DNA from 2 places in the Salinivibrio sp. IB282 genome. Region 2 is predicted to be linked to the other one. Evidence: predicted binding sites of a transcription regulator. Region 2 holds the regulator's gene; the other holds the start of a gene.
What was found. The regulator CRP, encoded in region 2, controls carbon source genes, mostly activating them, when cyclic AMP is high. The targets are predictions, from matches to a motif close to TGTGANNNNNNTCACA.
Positions count from the first base shown of each region.

Region 1: a site for CRP is predicted at 1,043-1,058, ahead of rppH (RNA pyrophosphohydrolase). Genes of this name have one in related genera too.

Region 1 covers NZ_MUET01000018.1:40,267-45,377, reverse strand. The annotation lists gene mutH (DNA mismatch repair endonuclease MutH) at 1-592, opposite strand, end outside; gene rppH (RNA pyrophosphohydrolase) at 1,212-1,724, shown strand; gene ptsP (phosphoenolpyruvate--protein phosphotransferase) at 1,743-4,001, shown strand; gene BZG14_RS05855 (sulfite exporter TauE/SafE family protein) at 4,001-4,807, shown strand; gene lgt (prolipoprotein diacylglyceryl transferase) at 4,820-5,111, shown strand, end outside.
Region 2 covers NZ_MUET01000043.1:5,317-14,383, forward strand. The annotation lists gene kefB (glutathione-regulated potassium-efflux system protein KefB) at 1-1,517, opposite strand, end outside; gene kefG (glutathione-regulated potassium-efflux system ancillary protein KefG) at 1,510-2,091, opposite strand; gene BZG14_RS09940 (ABC transporter ATP-binding protein) at 2,289-4,217, shown strand; gene BZG14_RS09945 (TIGR02444 family protein) at 4,226-4,702, shown strand; gene BZG14_RS09950 (hydrolase) at 4,686-5,675, shown strand; gene BZG14_RS09955 (YheU family protein) at 5,804-6,022, shown strand; gene BZG14_RS09960 (phosphoribulokinase) at 6,079-6,948, shown strand; gene crp (cAMP-activated global transcriptional regulator CRP) at 7,198-7,830, shown strand; gene BZG14_RS09970 (hypothetical protein) at 7,961-8,827, shown strand; gene BZG14_RS09975 (DUF1338 domain-containing protein) at 8,897-9,067, opposite strand, start outside.

The DNA of each region.
Region 1 (5,111 bases), on a different contig from region 2:
TCGGCTCACCACTGGGCCCGAAAGCGTCGGTCAGGGCTTTACCGTTGGCCGCTTTGGGCCGTAGTTGGAGCGACTCACCTTGGCGGGCGGTGATTTCCGTCACGCGACCGAGAGCCACCCAATCCATTAACTCTTCCCAATCGGCGCGCAGTTGCGCTTCTTCCTCTTGGCTAGGAGACCATAATAATGGCGTGCCAATGCAGCGCTGTGATACCGGTATATCGCGTTCGCCTTCAACCGGCACCCACAAAACCCGTGATAGCTTTTGCCGCACATGACTATTTTCCCAGCGTATCCCCGCGATCCCAGTGAGTGGCGCCACACACACAAAGGTGGTTTCCAGTGGTTTTCCCTCACGGTTAACGGGAATGGTTTTTAGCTCAATACCTAAGTGTGCGAAGTCTTGTTCGGGTTTGCTGCCCGCGTTGGCACCCAAGCAGGTTTCGAGTAGCATGCCAATCCAGCCTTTCTCCCGTGTGAGTGACGCTGGACAAGGGATCGACAGTGTCTCGCTGACTTCGCCAAGGGTCAAACCAGCAAGGGCAAGCGCGCGTTCCATCAATATCTGCTCGGATGCGGGGGGCGGTGTCACTGTGTTGGGATCCTGCTCGTTAACGGATGAGCGTGCATTATCAAGAACTGCCGTATCGGCTGCAAGTGGATCCCATTTCGATGATCCTACTCTTTCTCCTCTGGTTATCCACAGAGGAGGGATGATTGATGGGATAGCTCACTCTCATGATCAAATATACAGTACATAAATCGCGGTAAAAATGGGAAAAATGGCGAACTTGGCGCTTTTTTGCGCTATCGGTGTGGATAATTTTCTTGTTGGTGGATCTTTGAGCGATCTGTGTTTATTTGATGATCATTCGATCCCGAAAAGGATCTTGTTGTTTCGGTTTTGTTTTAAATTAATGATTTTTAATATTTTTTATCTTGATTTGGTTATTTTAAACACCATTGCAAGATCCTGAATCGTTCGATAAGTACACTTTTTCTTGGCTTCTTCACAAATCTATCCACAGAAAGCGTGAATAAATGTGCGCAAACTCTCATTGCTATGTTTATAACTTCCTGTTAGGGGTTAAGTTATCCTCAGATGACGACGAGTGCGCAAAAACAACGCTCAATCCACAATGTTTGTTTACCCTTTACCGCTTTTTGTGAAAAAATCAGGTTCAGTAGAGATTTACCATTGAGGTCGTCCAGTGATTGATGGCGATGGCTATCGTCCCAATGTGGGGATAGTAATTTGTAACGGCCACGGTCAAGTTCTCTGGGCTCGTCGATATGGTCAGCATTCGTGGCAGTTTCCACAAGGTGGCATCGATGAAGGGGAAAGCCCTGAACAAGCGATGTACCGGGAGTTGTACGAAGAGGTAGGTCTGACCAAGAAAGATGTACGCATCTTAGGGACCAGTCGACATTGGCTGCGCTATAAGTTACCCAAACGCTTGGTGCGCTGGGATTCTAAGCCCGTGTGTATTGGGCAAAAGCAGAAGTGGTTTTTGCTAAAACTTGAATGTGACGAGTCACGCGTCAATGTCTCGCGCGGAGGCACGCCTGAATTTGATGGTTGGCGCTGGGTGAGTTATTGGTATCCAGTGCGGCAAGTGGTGGCGTTTAAGCGCGAGGTGTATCGGCGCGCGATGAAAGAGTTTGCGCCACTTGCGATGCCGTTTAAAGAACGCAAACCTCGACGTCGACATAAGCGAGGATAAGTGTAGAGGAGAAATCGGGTGCTCACGCAGTTACGACATATTGTGCAAAGTGTAGCGGCGTCTTCAGATCTTGAGCAGGCGTTACACACTTTAGTGCAACAAACTTGCGTGGCGATGCGTACCGAGTGCTGCTCCGTTTATCTTGCCAATGCCGAACACCAACAGTTCGAGCTGATGGCAACACAAGGCCTCGACCCTTGTGCACAAGTGTCGATGGCATTTGGCGAGGGGTTGGTCGGTGTGGTAGGTGAGCGCGCTGAGCCTTTAAATTTGGCGTATGCGCGTGAGCATCCTGCGTTCAAACCTTTCCCCTCTACCGGCGAGGATGCGTTTCAATCCTTTCTTGGCACGCCCATCATTTATCGCAAAAAGGTGTTGGGTGTGCTGGTGGTGCAGCAACACCAACCCCGCCAGTTTGATGAGAGCGAAGAGTCCTTTCTCGTGACCTTAGCCGCACAGCTGGCGGTGGTGTTTGCCCATGCYGATGCGCAAGGTGGCTGGCAGGGAGCCCCGTCACCGGTGTTACTGGAGGGAATGCCTGCGTCGCCGGGCATTGGCATCGCACAAGCTTGGTGTGATGACTCTCAACCGCGGCTTGAAGAGGTGGCGCCCGCTTGCCACCTAGATACACAAGTTGAACTCGATAGACTGGATGCGGCGATTGACGATGCCAGTACCGAGTTTCGTCGTCTGCGTAAACGCTTTGATAAAGAGCTACAAAAAGACGCGCTGGCGATTTTTGATTTGTTTGTTCATCTGCTTAACGATCCTATGCTGCGTGAAGATATGACGGTGCGGATCCAGCAGGGGGATGCCGCCACATGGGCGGTAAGACAAACGGTTGAAGCCTTTTCTGCCCGTTTCGCCGCGATGGATGATCCTTACCTAAAAGCCCGTGCCGGCGATGTGAAAGAGTTAGGACAGCGGCTGCTTTACTTTTTAATCGCACCGGCGGGGAGTCCACCACCGGTTTCGACGCCCATTGTGCTGTTGGCGCGAGAGTTAACGGCGGGCATGTTAGCGTCAATTCCCCGCGCATTACTGACGGGTGTGGTCGCCGAAGAAGGGGCGGCGAACTCACACGCGGCTATCTTGGCACGTGCGTTGGGGATCCCGGCGGTAATGGGCGTCAGCTTTTCTCCCGCCAAGCTTCATCAAAAAACCGTGATCCTCGATGGCCACAAAGGGATGTTGATGATCGAGCCCGCTGAGGCATTGATCAACGAATATCAGCACCTGGTGCAAGAAGAAGCGAGCCTGCAATCTACCTTTGAGACCGCACTGGCGGCCCCGGGACAAACTCAGGATGGCACACGTGTTGAAGTGCATTTGAATGCCGGCTTAAGCGCGGATAGCCAAATTGCGATCAATCAAGGGGTTGATGGGGTTGGGCTCTTTCGTACGGAAGTCCCGTTTCTAATGCAGCGCCGTTTTCCCTCTGAAGACGAGCAGGTCAAACAATACCGTGCGATTCTTGCCAGTTATCCCGATAAACCTGTGGTGATGCGCACCTTGGATATTGGCGGCGATAAACCATTACCGTATTTAAGTGTTGAAGAGGACAATCCGTTTTTAGGCTGGCGGGGGATCCGCTTTACCCTCGATCATCCAGATATCTTTTTAATTCAGGTACGTGCGATGTTACGTGCCAGTATCGGCCTCAATAATTTAAAGCTATTGTTACCCATGATCTCGGGACGTAACGAGCTACTGGAGGCAAAAGCGCTCATTAGCCGAGCTTATCAAGAGGTCAGCCAAGAGGCCCAGCACGCCGGGCAGAGTCTCAACATTCCTTTATTGGGGATCATGGTTGAGGTGCCTTCTATTTTATATCTGCTTGATAGCATTGCCCGAGATGTGGATTTTCTCTCGGTCGGCACCAATGATCTCACTCAATATCTATTAGCGGTTGATCGCAACAATGCGCGCGTGGCTGATATTTTTGATGCTTTGCATCCCTCGGTATTACACGCATTAGCGTCGATTGCCGCGGTGGGAACGCGTCATCAATTACCTGTCAGTGTGTGTGGTGAGCTAGCCGGCGATCCAGTGGGGGCCTCACTATTGGTGGGCTTGGGGTACCACCAACTGAGTATGAACACCCGCAATGTGGCCAAAATTAAATACTTGCTAAGCCGCTTACCCCATGAGCGCTTGGTCATGCAGGCCAATCAGATGTTGACGCTGGATCACCCAAGCGAAATCCGCGCCGCTACTGAGGCCTTTCTCGCTGCGCAAGGGTTAGAGGCGTTGGTCAAAATCGGACAAATGCGATGATCACCAGCCTAACCGTGCTGCTGTTTGTGGTGTGTATGTTGCTAGGGGCCTGTGTGGGGACCTTATCTGGCCTGCTGGGTATTGGTGGGGGCTTAGTCGTGGTGCCCGCCCTGACCTTCTTGCTTCCCGTGTTCGGTATTGCCCCTACTGTGGTGATGCCTATCGCGCTCGCCACCTCACTTGCCACCATTGTACTGACCTCAAGCGCCTCTGCGTGGCGCCATTTTCGTCTGGGGAATGTTCACCTTGAAGCGGTTAAAGCGCTCGTCCCTGGTATGATGCTGGGCGGCATCCTGGGGGCTGGGCTGGCGGATCGGCTACCACACGACTGGTTGCCTCGCCTGTTTGGCGTGATAGTGCTTGCCATGGCGCTACAAATGTTGCTCAATCGGCGTCCCTATCGCGCGCGCCCTTTACCGCATTGGTGGCGGTTGTCCTTTGCGGGCACACTGATCGGGACACTCTCCAGCTTAGCGGGCATTGGGGGCGGCTCTTTTACTGTCCCATACCTGCATTGGCGCGGCGTCAGTATGCACCAAGCCATCGGCAGTGCCTCGGCGGGGGGCGCGGTGTTGGCGCTGGGTGGCATGATGAGTTTTGTGTGGTTGGGCTGGCGTCAAACGGAACCCTTGCCCGCGCTCAGTGTCGGATATTTGTATTTGCCTGCGTTACTTGGCGTCGTGTCAACGTCGGTGTTGATGACACGGGTCGGTGCTCAACTGGCGGTGAGGCTACCCACAGCACAAATAAAACGTATTTTTGCCGTCTTTCTTGTTATCGTCGGCGTCAGCATGTTGTTGAAATAAAGGATCCCATTCATGGCCGAAGGCTACATCATCTTTCCATCAATCGACCCCATCTTAGTTGAACTGGGTCCGTTAGCCGTGCGCTGGTACGGCTTAATGTATTTGCTTGGCTTTGTGTTCGCCTTATGGCTTGCGAATCATCGGGCGGCCAAACCGAATAGCGGTTGGAGTAAAGAAGAGGTCAGTGATCTGCTTTTTGCTGGCTTTTTGGGGGTCGTGCTCGGGGGACGCATTGGCTACGTCCTATTTTATCAATTTGATGCATTTGTTGCTGATCCGCTGTTTTTATTCAAAGTGTGGACAG
Region 2 (9,067 bases):
GCCATCAATTGATAGGCCTCGACACGACTCCGCGCCCGCGCCATTACTTTAAGGTTAGGGAAATGGCGCGCACAAAGATCAACAATCTCCATCACTTCATCAGGCGAGTCGGTACAAATCACAATCGCTTCAGCGGTATGCGCGCCTGCCGCCCGTAATAAACTGAGCTGGGTTGCGTCGCCATAATACACTTCATAGCCAAAACGACGTAGCAGCTTAATTTGCGTCGGATCACGTTCTAATATGGTTACCCCAATTTTATTGGCGAACATCAACCGGCCTACCACCTGACCAAAGCGACCAAAACCGGCAATGATCACGCGCGCATCGGCCTGCTCAAACTGCCCTTGTGGTGGCGCTTCTTCAGGCTCATTAAACGTGCGAGCAAACCAGCGTTGTTGAAGCGTCAGCATTAAAGGCGTGGTCATCATCGACAAGCTCACCACCACCAACAAAAACGCGTTTAACTCTTGGTCAAGTAAGCCCTGGCTACGCGCTGCATTGAAAATAACAAACGCAAACTCTCCCCCTTGGCTGAGTAATACCGCCATTTGACTGCGCGCTTTTGGCACCACCCCAAAGGCACGCGCCAAGCCATAAAGCAGCAAGGTCTTCACCAAGATCAACGCCGCGACCGCTCCCAGTATGGCCAGTGGGTAGTCGAGCAATAGACCGAGATCAACGGTCATTCCCACTGCAATAAAGAACAGCCCAAGCAACAAACCTTTAAAAGGCTCAATCGCGGTTTCTAATTCATGACGGTATTCACTTTCCGCAAGCAATACGCCCGCAAGAAACGCCCCCAGCGCCATCGATAGGCCTAACGCTTGCATCGCCAGGGCAATCCCGATCACCAAGGCCAGCGAGGTCACTGTAAATAGCTCGGTGACGCCGCTCATGGCCACTAAACGAAACAGCGGACGCAGAAGGAAATGACCGCCCACCAGCAAAATACCAATGCCGACAAACATCCATAATACGTCGAGCCAACTGCCAGCACTGCCACCGGCCAACGCTGGGATCACAGCCAGTATCGGGATCACGGCGATATCTTGAAATAATAAAACGGCAAATCCAGATTGTCCGGTTTCGCTGCGCATTAAACGTTGGTCTTCGATGATTTTCATCGCAATCGCGGTAGAAGAAAGCGCCAGCCCCGCCCCGATCACCACGCCTTGTGGCAACGTGAGCCCAGCGAAGATACTTAATGACCCTATCACGATCCCGGTCAGCACCACTTGGCTACCACCAAGGCCGATAATAGGGCGCCACATTTTCAATAGCTTTTTAGGGTTAAGCTCCAAGCCAATCAGAAAAAGCAGCAGCACCACGCCAAATTCGGCAAAATGGAGAATCGCATCCACATCACGGACCAGGCCCAGCCCCCAGGGCCCGATCACTATGCCTGCCAGCAAATAGCCAAGCACCGAGCCCATACCCAAGCGCTGGGCAAGAGGAACCGCAATCACCGCCGCCAATAAAAAAACAAAGGCCACCGATAAGAGGTTGTTATCCATCCTCGCCTCCTTGGTGCGCCAATGGGTCAGCGAGCCAATCGGCATAAATCTCAGCAAACGCTTCGCGATCGGCATCGCCAACGCGGCGCGCCCAGTGCAAGACCAACGGTGGGATCCAATCCATCCGACATAATGAGGCGGTTAACTCAAAAGGCTGCAGTAGCTCGGCCATCGAATATTTGTTGTAACCTTGTTGACTAAACGCTTCGGCCGCTCCCCCGGTGGTCACCACAAAGCGGCAGGTTTTACCGGCCAACGCATCCCCGCCTTGCCCATGTGCAAACCCTTTCCCGAGCACCACATCTATCCACTCTTTCAACAGCGCCGGACAGGAATACATTTGCAGTGGATGCTGAAAGACCAACACATCGGCGTCAGTGACCAACGCGCGCTCATGATGGACGTCCACCACAAAATCCGGGTAGGCGGCGTAAATATCGTGCACGCTGACATGGGCCAGCGGCGTAATGGCCTCAATTAAACGACGATTGGCAACGGATTCATCGGGGTCGGGGTGAGCAAAAATCACCAGTACCTTGGGAAGAGAGGGGCTTTCAGCCTTATCTCGGGGCATAGGCTTCCTTGTCTTATGATTATGGTCAGAACGCAATCTGTTCATTTATTCCGTGTTTTTAACTTTAACACACAAACATGCCCCGTCTGTGTCTGACCAGTGGGATGACGCGGTAGAATTTGGCAATCCCGGTATCAAGCTGGTATAACGACCGCGCGACAATGCGCACCCATCAACCCGAGACAGACTGAGAAATCATGATTCGCTTCTCCGATATTCAACTGCTTCGAGGGGGTAAGCCCCTGCTTGACCACACTTCTGCCACTATCTCACCGGGCGACAAAGTCGGTCTGGTGGGCAAAAATGGCTGTGGCAAATCGAGTCTGTTTGCCTTGCTGCGCCATCAATTATCGTTGGATGCCGGCCATTGTGACTACCCGAGTCAGTGGCAGGTAGCATGGGTGGCGCAAGAAACCCCCGCGCTCGACAAAAGCGCGCTCGAGTACGTGATTGATGGCGACAGCGAATACCGCGCGCTACAGCAAGCCCTACGCGACGCCGAAGCCCGTGATGACGGTAACGCGGTGGCGATGTTACACGATAAATTGGATGCCATTGGTGGTTATACCATTGAAGCGCGTGCGGCCAGCTTATTAGATGGTTTGGGCTTTAGCCAACCACAAATCCACTGGTCACTCACCCAGTTCTCAGGTGGCTGGCGAATGCGGCTGAACTTAGCACAAGCGCTATTATGTCGCTCTGATCTATTGTTGCTCGATGAACCCACTAACCACCTAGATCTCGATGCGGTCATGTGGCTAGAAAAATGGCTACAGCAATATCCAGGTACCTTGGTGTTGATCTCTCACGACCGGGATTTCTTGGATCCTGTTGTCAATCGCATCATTCACATCGAGCATCAACAGCTCAATGAATACACGGGTAATTATTCCGACTTTGAGCAAATGCGCGCGCAAAAATTGGCCCAACAACAGGCGCAGTACGAAAAGCAACAAAAGCAAATTGCCCACATGCAATCGTATATCGATCGCTTTCGTTACAAAGCCACCAAGGCCCGCCAAGCGCAAAGCCGGATCAAAGCCCTTGAGCGGATGGAGAAGGTATTGCCCGCGCAATACGATAACCCGTTTAGTTTTACCTTCTTCACGCCGGACGCCTTACCCACCCCCATTTTAATGATGGACAAAGTGGCGGCGGGTTATGATAAGACACCTATTATTGAAAACATTCGCCTTAACCTGGTACCGGGGGCACGCATTGGCTTGCTGGGGCGCAATGGGGCGGGTAAGTCGACCCTGATTAAACTCCTCGCGGGCAGCTTACCCGCCATGGCCGGTGAATTAACCTATTCACAAGGGGTGAAAATTGGCTACTTTGCCCAACACCAACTCGATACGTTGCGCATCGACGATACGCCACTTCAGCACCTAAACCGGTTAGCCCCCACCACCGCTGAGCAAACCTTACGTGATTTTCTCGGCCGGTTTGGCTTTCAAGGCGACAAGGCGCTCGAGCCCATCGGGCCCTTCTCTGGAGGCGAAAAAGCCCGCTTGGTGCTCGCCTTATTGGTATGGCAAAAACCGAACTTACTGTTACTCGATGAGCCAACCAACCATCTGGACTTGGATATGCGCCAAGCGCTGACACTCGCCTTGCAGTCTTACGAGGGTGCGATGGTGATTGTCAGTCACGATCGCTTCTTGCTGCGCGCCACCACCGATGACTTGTATTTGGTCGACAATGGCGCAGTGCTACCCTTTGATGGAGACTTGAACGATTATCACCGTTGGCTGACCGATCAACAGCGCGCTGATCGCGCTGAGAGCAAAAAACAAGCGGCCGCGGAGAAAACGGCGCCGCAACAAACACAGGTGGATCGTAAAGCACAAAAACGCCGCGATGCCGAGTTACGTAAGCAAACCGCGCCTTTGCGGAAAAAAATTGACAATCTCGACACACAGATAGAACAACTCTCTGCCATTATCTCTGACGCAGAAAATCAGTTGGCGGACCCCGAGATTTACCACAGTGATAATAAGGCGCGGCTCACGGCGCAATTGCAACGTCAAGCGGATGCTAAATCGACGCTCGAAGAGGTGGAACAAGAATGGATGGAGCGACAAGAAGAGCTGGAAGCCCTGGAGGCGACATTCAATCAGGACTAACCCCTGGGATGGCGAATCCCGCCGACCTGTGGCAGTTTTGTTTACATCATTATGGCAAGCCCGAGGTAAAGCAAGCTTGCCTCAGGCTGCAAGACGAGCACCAAGGCAACGTGAATCTTGCCTTGTTACTCGCCTGGATTGAACAACACGGCTATGGGCTTGCGCCCGAGAGCCTCACACAACTGAAGCATGCGTTAAGCCGCTCTGAGCATTTGCTTATTGCCTATCGTCACCTTCGGCGAGAGTTGAAGCCGCGGGTCGGCAGTGGGCAGTACAAAAAAATGCTCAACTTTGAGCTCAGTTTAGAAAAATTCCAACAGCAAGATTTAGTCGATGCCCTCAATCGTCAAACCTGGCTCACGGACACCGCCTCTCCTCTCGCCTACTATTGCCGTCAGCTGTCACCATCAGCACGCAACCTATATACATCACTGAAGGTGACGCCCGCCGAGGAAGAGGGAAGCAACCATGATGACACCGTTTAAACCCATTCCCAGCGCGCGGAACGCGCACTTACAAACCTTGTTGCCTCGCTTTTTGCGTCGAGCCCCGCTTTTCACCCCTCGCTGGCAGCAATTTGATCTGCCTGATGGCGATTTTGTCGATCTGGCATGGACACATCAGCCGCAGCCTGGACAGCCGATTGTTGTTTTATTCCATGGCTTAGCAGGCAGTTTCGACAGCCCCTATGCCAACGGCTTGCTCGCGGCCTTCCAACGCCAAGGTTGGTGCGGCGTGGTGATGCACTTTCGCAGCTGCAGTGGCCGCCTTAATCGTGCCGCGCGAACCTATCACTCGGGAGAAACCCAGGACGCGCGTGCCTTCTTCACCCATTTACGTCAAACCTATCCAAAGAGTCAAATTGGCGCAGTCGGGGTCTCTTTGGGGGGGAACATGCTGGTGCGTTACCTGGCGGACTATCACGATGATCCCATCGTGGCCTGTGGTTGCGCCGTGTCGCCGCCACTTGACCTTGCCGCTTGCTCGATGCGTATCCAACAAGGCTTTTCCCGTATTTATCAAGCCTATTTGTTGCGCTCGATGCGCCAAACCCTAGCGGAAAAACTCACACGTCATCAGCAAGTGGGCCGATGGCACGCGGGGGAGCGCCCGACGATAAAAACCTTGTTCGAGTTTGACCAAACCGTGACTGCCCCGCTTCATGGCTTTGACGATGCGCACCATTATTATCACGCCTGTAGCGGCCTTTCCGTGCTTAATACCATTAAGACACCGTTGGCCATCATTCATGCCAAAGACGATCCTTTTATGACCGACGCGGTGATCCCAACCTCCCCATTACCCGCGAACATTGACTATCAACTCACTGAGCATGGCGGCCATGTTGGCTTTGTCGCCGGTAGTTGGCGCCAACCTCAGTTTTGGCTTGAGCAAGCGGTGCCTGGCTGGCTCGCCGCTTATTTGCCGCATGAGTCACTGAGTAAGTCGGCGCGTTAGCACCGTCAAAGGAAGCAAAGAGAACCACTGCATTGACTGGTATGATCGGGTAAAATGCGAGCTAATTCACAACATTCACATCAGGCATCCGAGGATGCCATCCTGAGATCACTAAAAGGTGATGTAGTATGATGGTTCCATGGCAGTCGATTCCTGACGAGACGCTGACAGCGTTAATCGAGCACTTTGTGTTACGGGAAGGAACCGATTATGGTGAGCAAGAAGTCAGCTTTGCACAAAAAGTGGATGATGTTCGCCAACAATTGCAATCCGGGGACGCCGTGATTGTATATTCCGAGTTGCACGAGACAGTGGATATTCGTCGTAAAACAGCACTCGGCTCTTAGCATCGCAGTACACGCCGTATCGCGATACAAATTCAGACTGAATGACAGGGCGCGTCATGTCGGCTAAACATCCTATTATTGCGGTCACCGGCTCATCAGGAGCCGGTACCACCACCACCTCGGAAGCCTTCCGAAAGATGTTCCAGATGATGAACATCAAAGCGGCCTGGCTAGAAGGGGATAGCTTTCATCGCTTTACCCGTCCTGAAATGGACGTCGAGATCCGTAAAGCACGTGAACAAGGCAAACATATCAGCTACTTTGGCCCCACGGCCAACGATTTCCCGCGGCTAGAGCAGTTTTTCCGTGAGTATGGTGAGCAAGGCACCGGGAAATATCGCCGCTATTTACATACCTTTGATGAAGCGGTGCCCTATAACCAAATGCCTGGCACCTTCACGCCATGGCAAGACTTAGCCGACAATACCAATGTATTGTTTTACGAGGGACTGCACGGCGGAGTGGTCGATGGTGATGTCAATGTTGCACAGCATGTCGATCTCTTGATTGGAATGGTGCCGATCGTCAACCTAGAGTGGATTCAAAAATTTGTCCGCGATACGCGCGATAGAGGCCACTCTCGTGAGGCGGTGACCGACTCGATTGTGCGCTCAATGGATGATTACCTGCACTACATCACCCCGCAGTTTTCTCGCACCCATATCAACTTTCAACGCGTGCCGACGGTAGATACCTCAAACCCATTAAATGCCAAAGGTATCCCGTCTTTGGATGAAAGTTTTGTGGTGATCCGCTTTCGTGGAATGAAAAACGTCGACTTCCCTTATCTGTTGCAAATGATCACCGGGTCGTTTATGTCACGGCATAACACCTTAGTGGTACCGGGAGGAAAAATGGGCTTTGCGATGGAATTGATCATCCGTCCATTGATCCAACAATTGATAGAAAAAGGCAAGATTGGCTAAGGCGTAGCGCATCCATGATGTATTACTTCTCAAGCCGTGATCTTAGCCACGTTTTTGCCAGATTTTTAGGCGGTTGGCCTAGATCAAAATCAAGAAATCACCAACAAAAAAAGATACACTCTTGTTAACATACAGTGAGCTTGTAGCCCGCGTTCAGACTTCGTATTCTGTGCAATGATCTGATGGGTTACCCCTCAGACAAAGATAGGACGTTGTTGCCGGGCAACACATGCAGAGGAAATAAGTTATATGGTTCCAGGAAAACCTCAAACAGACCCTACACTCGAGTGGTTCCTTTCACATTGTCATATTCATAAGTATCCGTCTAAAAGCACGCTTATCCATGCAGGTGAGAAGGCGGAGACCTTGTATTACATCGTGAAAGGGTCTGTGGCCGTACTGATCAAAGATGAAGAAGGCAAGGAAATGATCCTGTCTTACCTTAACCAAGGTGACTTCATTGGTGAGCTCGGACTTTTCGAAGAAGACCAAGAGCGCACTGCTTGGGTGCGCGCTAAATCACCGTGTGAAGTGGCAGAGATTTCATTTAAGAAGTTCCGCCAGCTCATTCAAGTGAATCCTGACATCTTAATGCGCCTGTCTTCACAAATGGCGCGTCGTTTGCAGGTAACGAGCCAAAAGGTCGGGGATCTCGCCTTCCTGGACGTCACAGGCCGCATCGCGCAAACCTTGTTGAACTTGGCTAAACAGCCGGATGCCATGACACACCCTGACGGTATGCAAATTAAGATCACTCGTCAGGAAATTGGCCAAATCGTCGGCTGTTCGCGTGAAACCGTGGGACGTATCCTCAAAATGCTGGAAGAGCAAAACCTCATTTCCGCACACGGTAAAACCATCGTGGTATACGGCACACGCTAATTGCGCCGCTCTCTGTATCACCAACCGACGCCCTGGCGTCGGTTTTTTTATCTCCGCTTTCTGGCAAGCGTCTGGATAACTTCTACACTCAAAACGATATGGTTAACATAAAACTAACAAGGTATCGTTTATGAAAAAACTCATGGTTTCTCTCACCGCCTTGGCGCTCTCTGTGCTTTCAGCCCATGCCGTGTCCAATACCACAATTGTGCACCCCGAGCCACGCGCTGGGTCGGCGCTTGATCTCTATGCCATTGAGCTGATTGAGTTTCTTGCCGAAAAATCAGGAGAGCCTGTCACCTTGCAAGCTTTTGACGGCCAAATTGGCTCTCAGTCTCGTAAGGTGGAAATGCTCAAGCAAGGCAAGCTCACTATCGACTGGCTGGGTGCCGACCGCACGCTGGAATCTGAACTGATCCCCATTCGCTATCCCGTGTTTCGTGGTCTACTCGGCCATCGCCTGTTTATTACCAACCAAACCACAGAGCCCCAACTCGCTCAGATAAGTAGCGCGGGTGATTTGCAGTCTCTTACCATGATTCAGGGACAGGGCTGGGCCGACGTCAAGGTGCTCAACTCAGCGGGATTTCGCGTACGCGAAATATCGAGCTTTGAAAATATTTTCAAAGTGGTTGATACAGGTCGTGCTGATCTCTTCCCGCGTGCCTTGATTGAGCCTTTTAGTGAATTAGCCGAGCGGCCACAATACGGTAATCTGTTAGTTGACCCGCACCTGATGCTGATCTATCGCTTCCCGATGTTCCTGTTTGTGTCTCCGCAACATGCTGACGTCGCCGACATGTTGAATGGTGCTTTTGAAGCGGCATACCAAGACGGATCATTTATTGAGTTTTTCAACAACGCTCCGCTGGTCAAAGAAACGTTTGAAAAAGCCAACATTGATGAACGCACCGTGATCCGGGTCGATAACCCGCATTTAAGCAACGAAACACAAGCGATTCCAGACACGTATTGGCTCGATATCGAGGCTGAATAGACGATAAAAAAGGGAGCATAGCATACGCTCCCTTTTCCCTATGATGTCGATTAAGCGATGTGTGGCGCACTAATGGGTGCTTTCAAAGATTTTGTCTGCCGAGGCAGCCACAAAACCTTGGTAAAGCTCACCATTGGGCAGAACATAACGCTTAGCAAACTCATAAAAACCACCCGGGATGGTTTGCGTGTCATCAGAAAAAGCAACTGGCACGCGATCCGCCATGGTGGAGGATTGCTC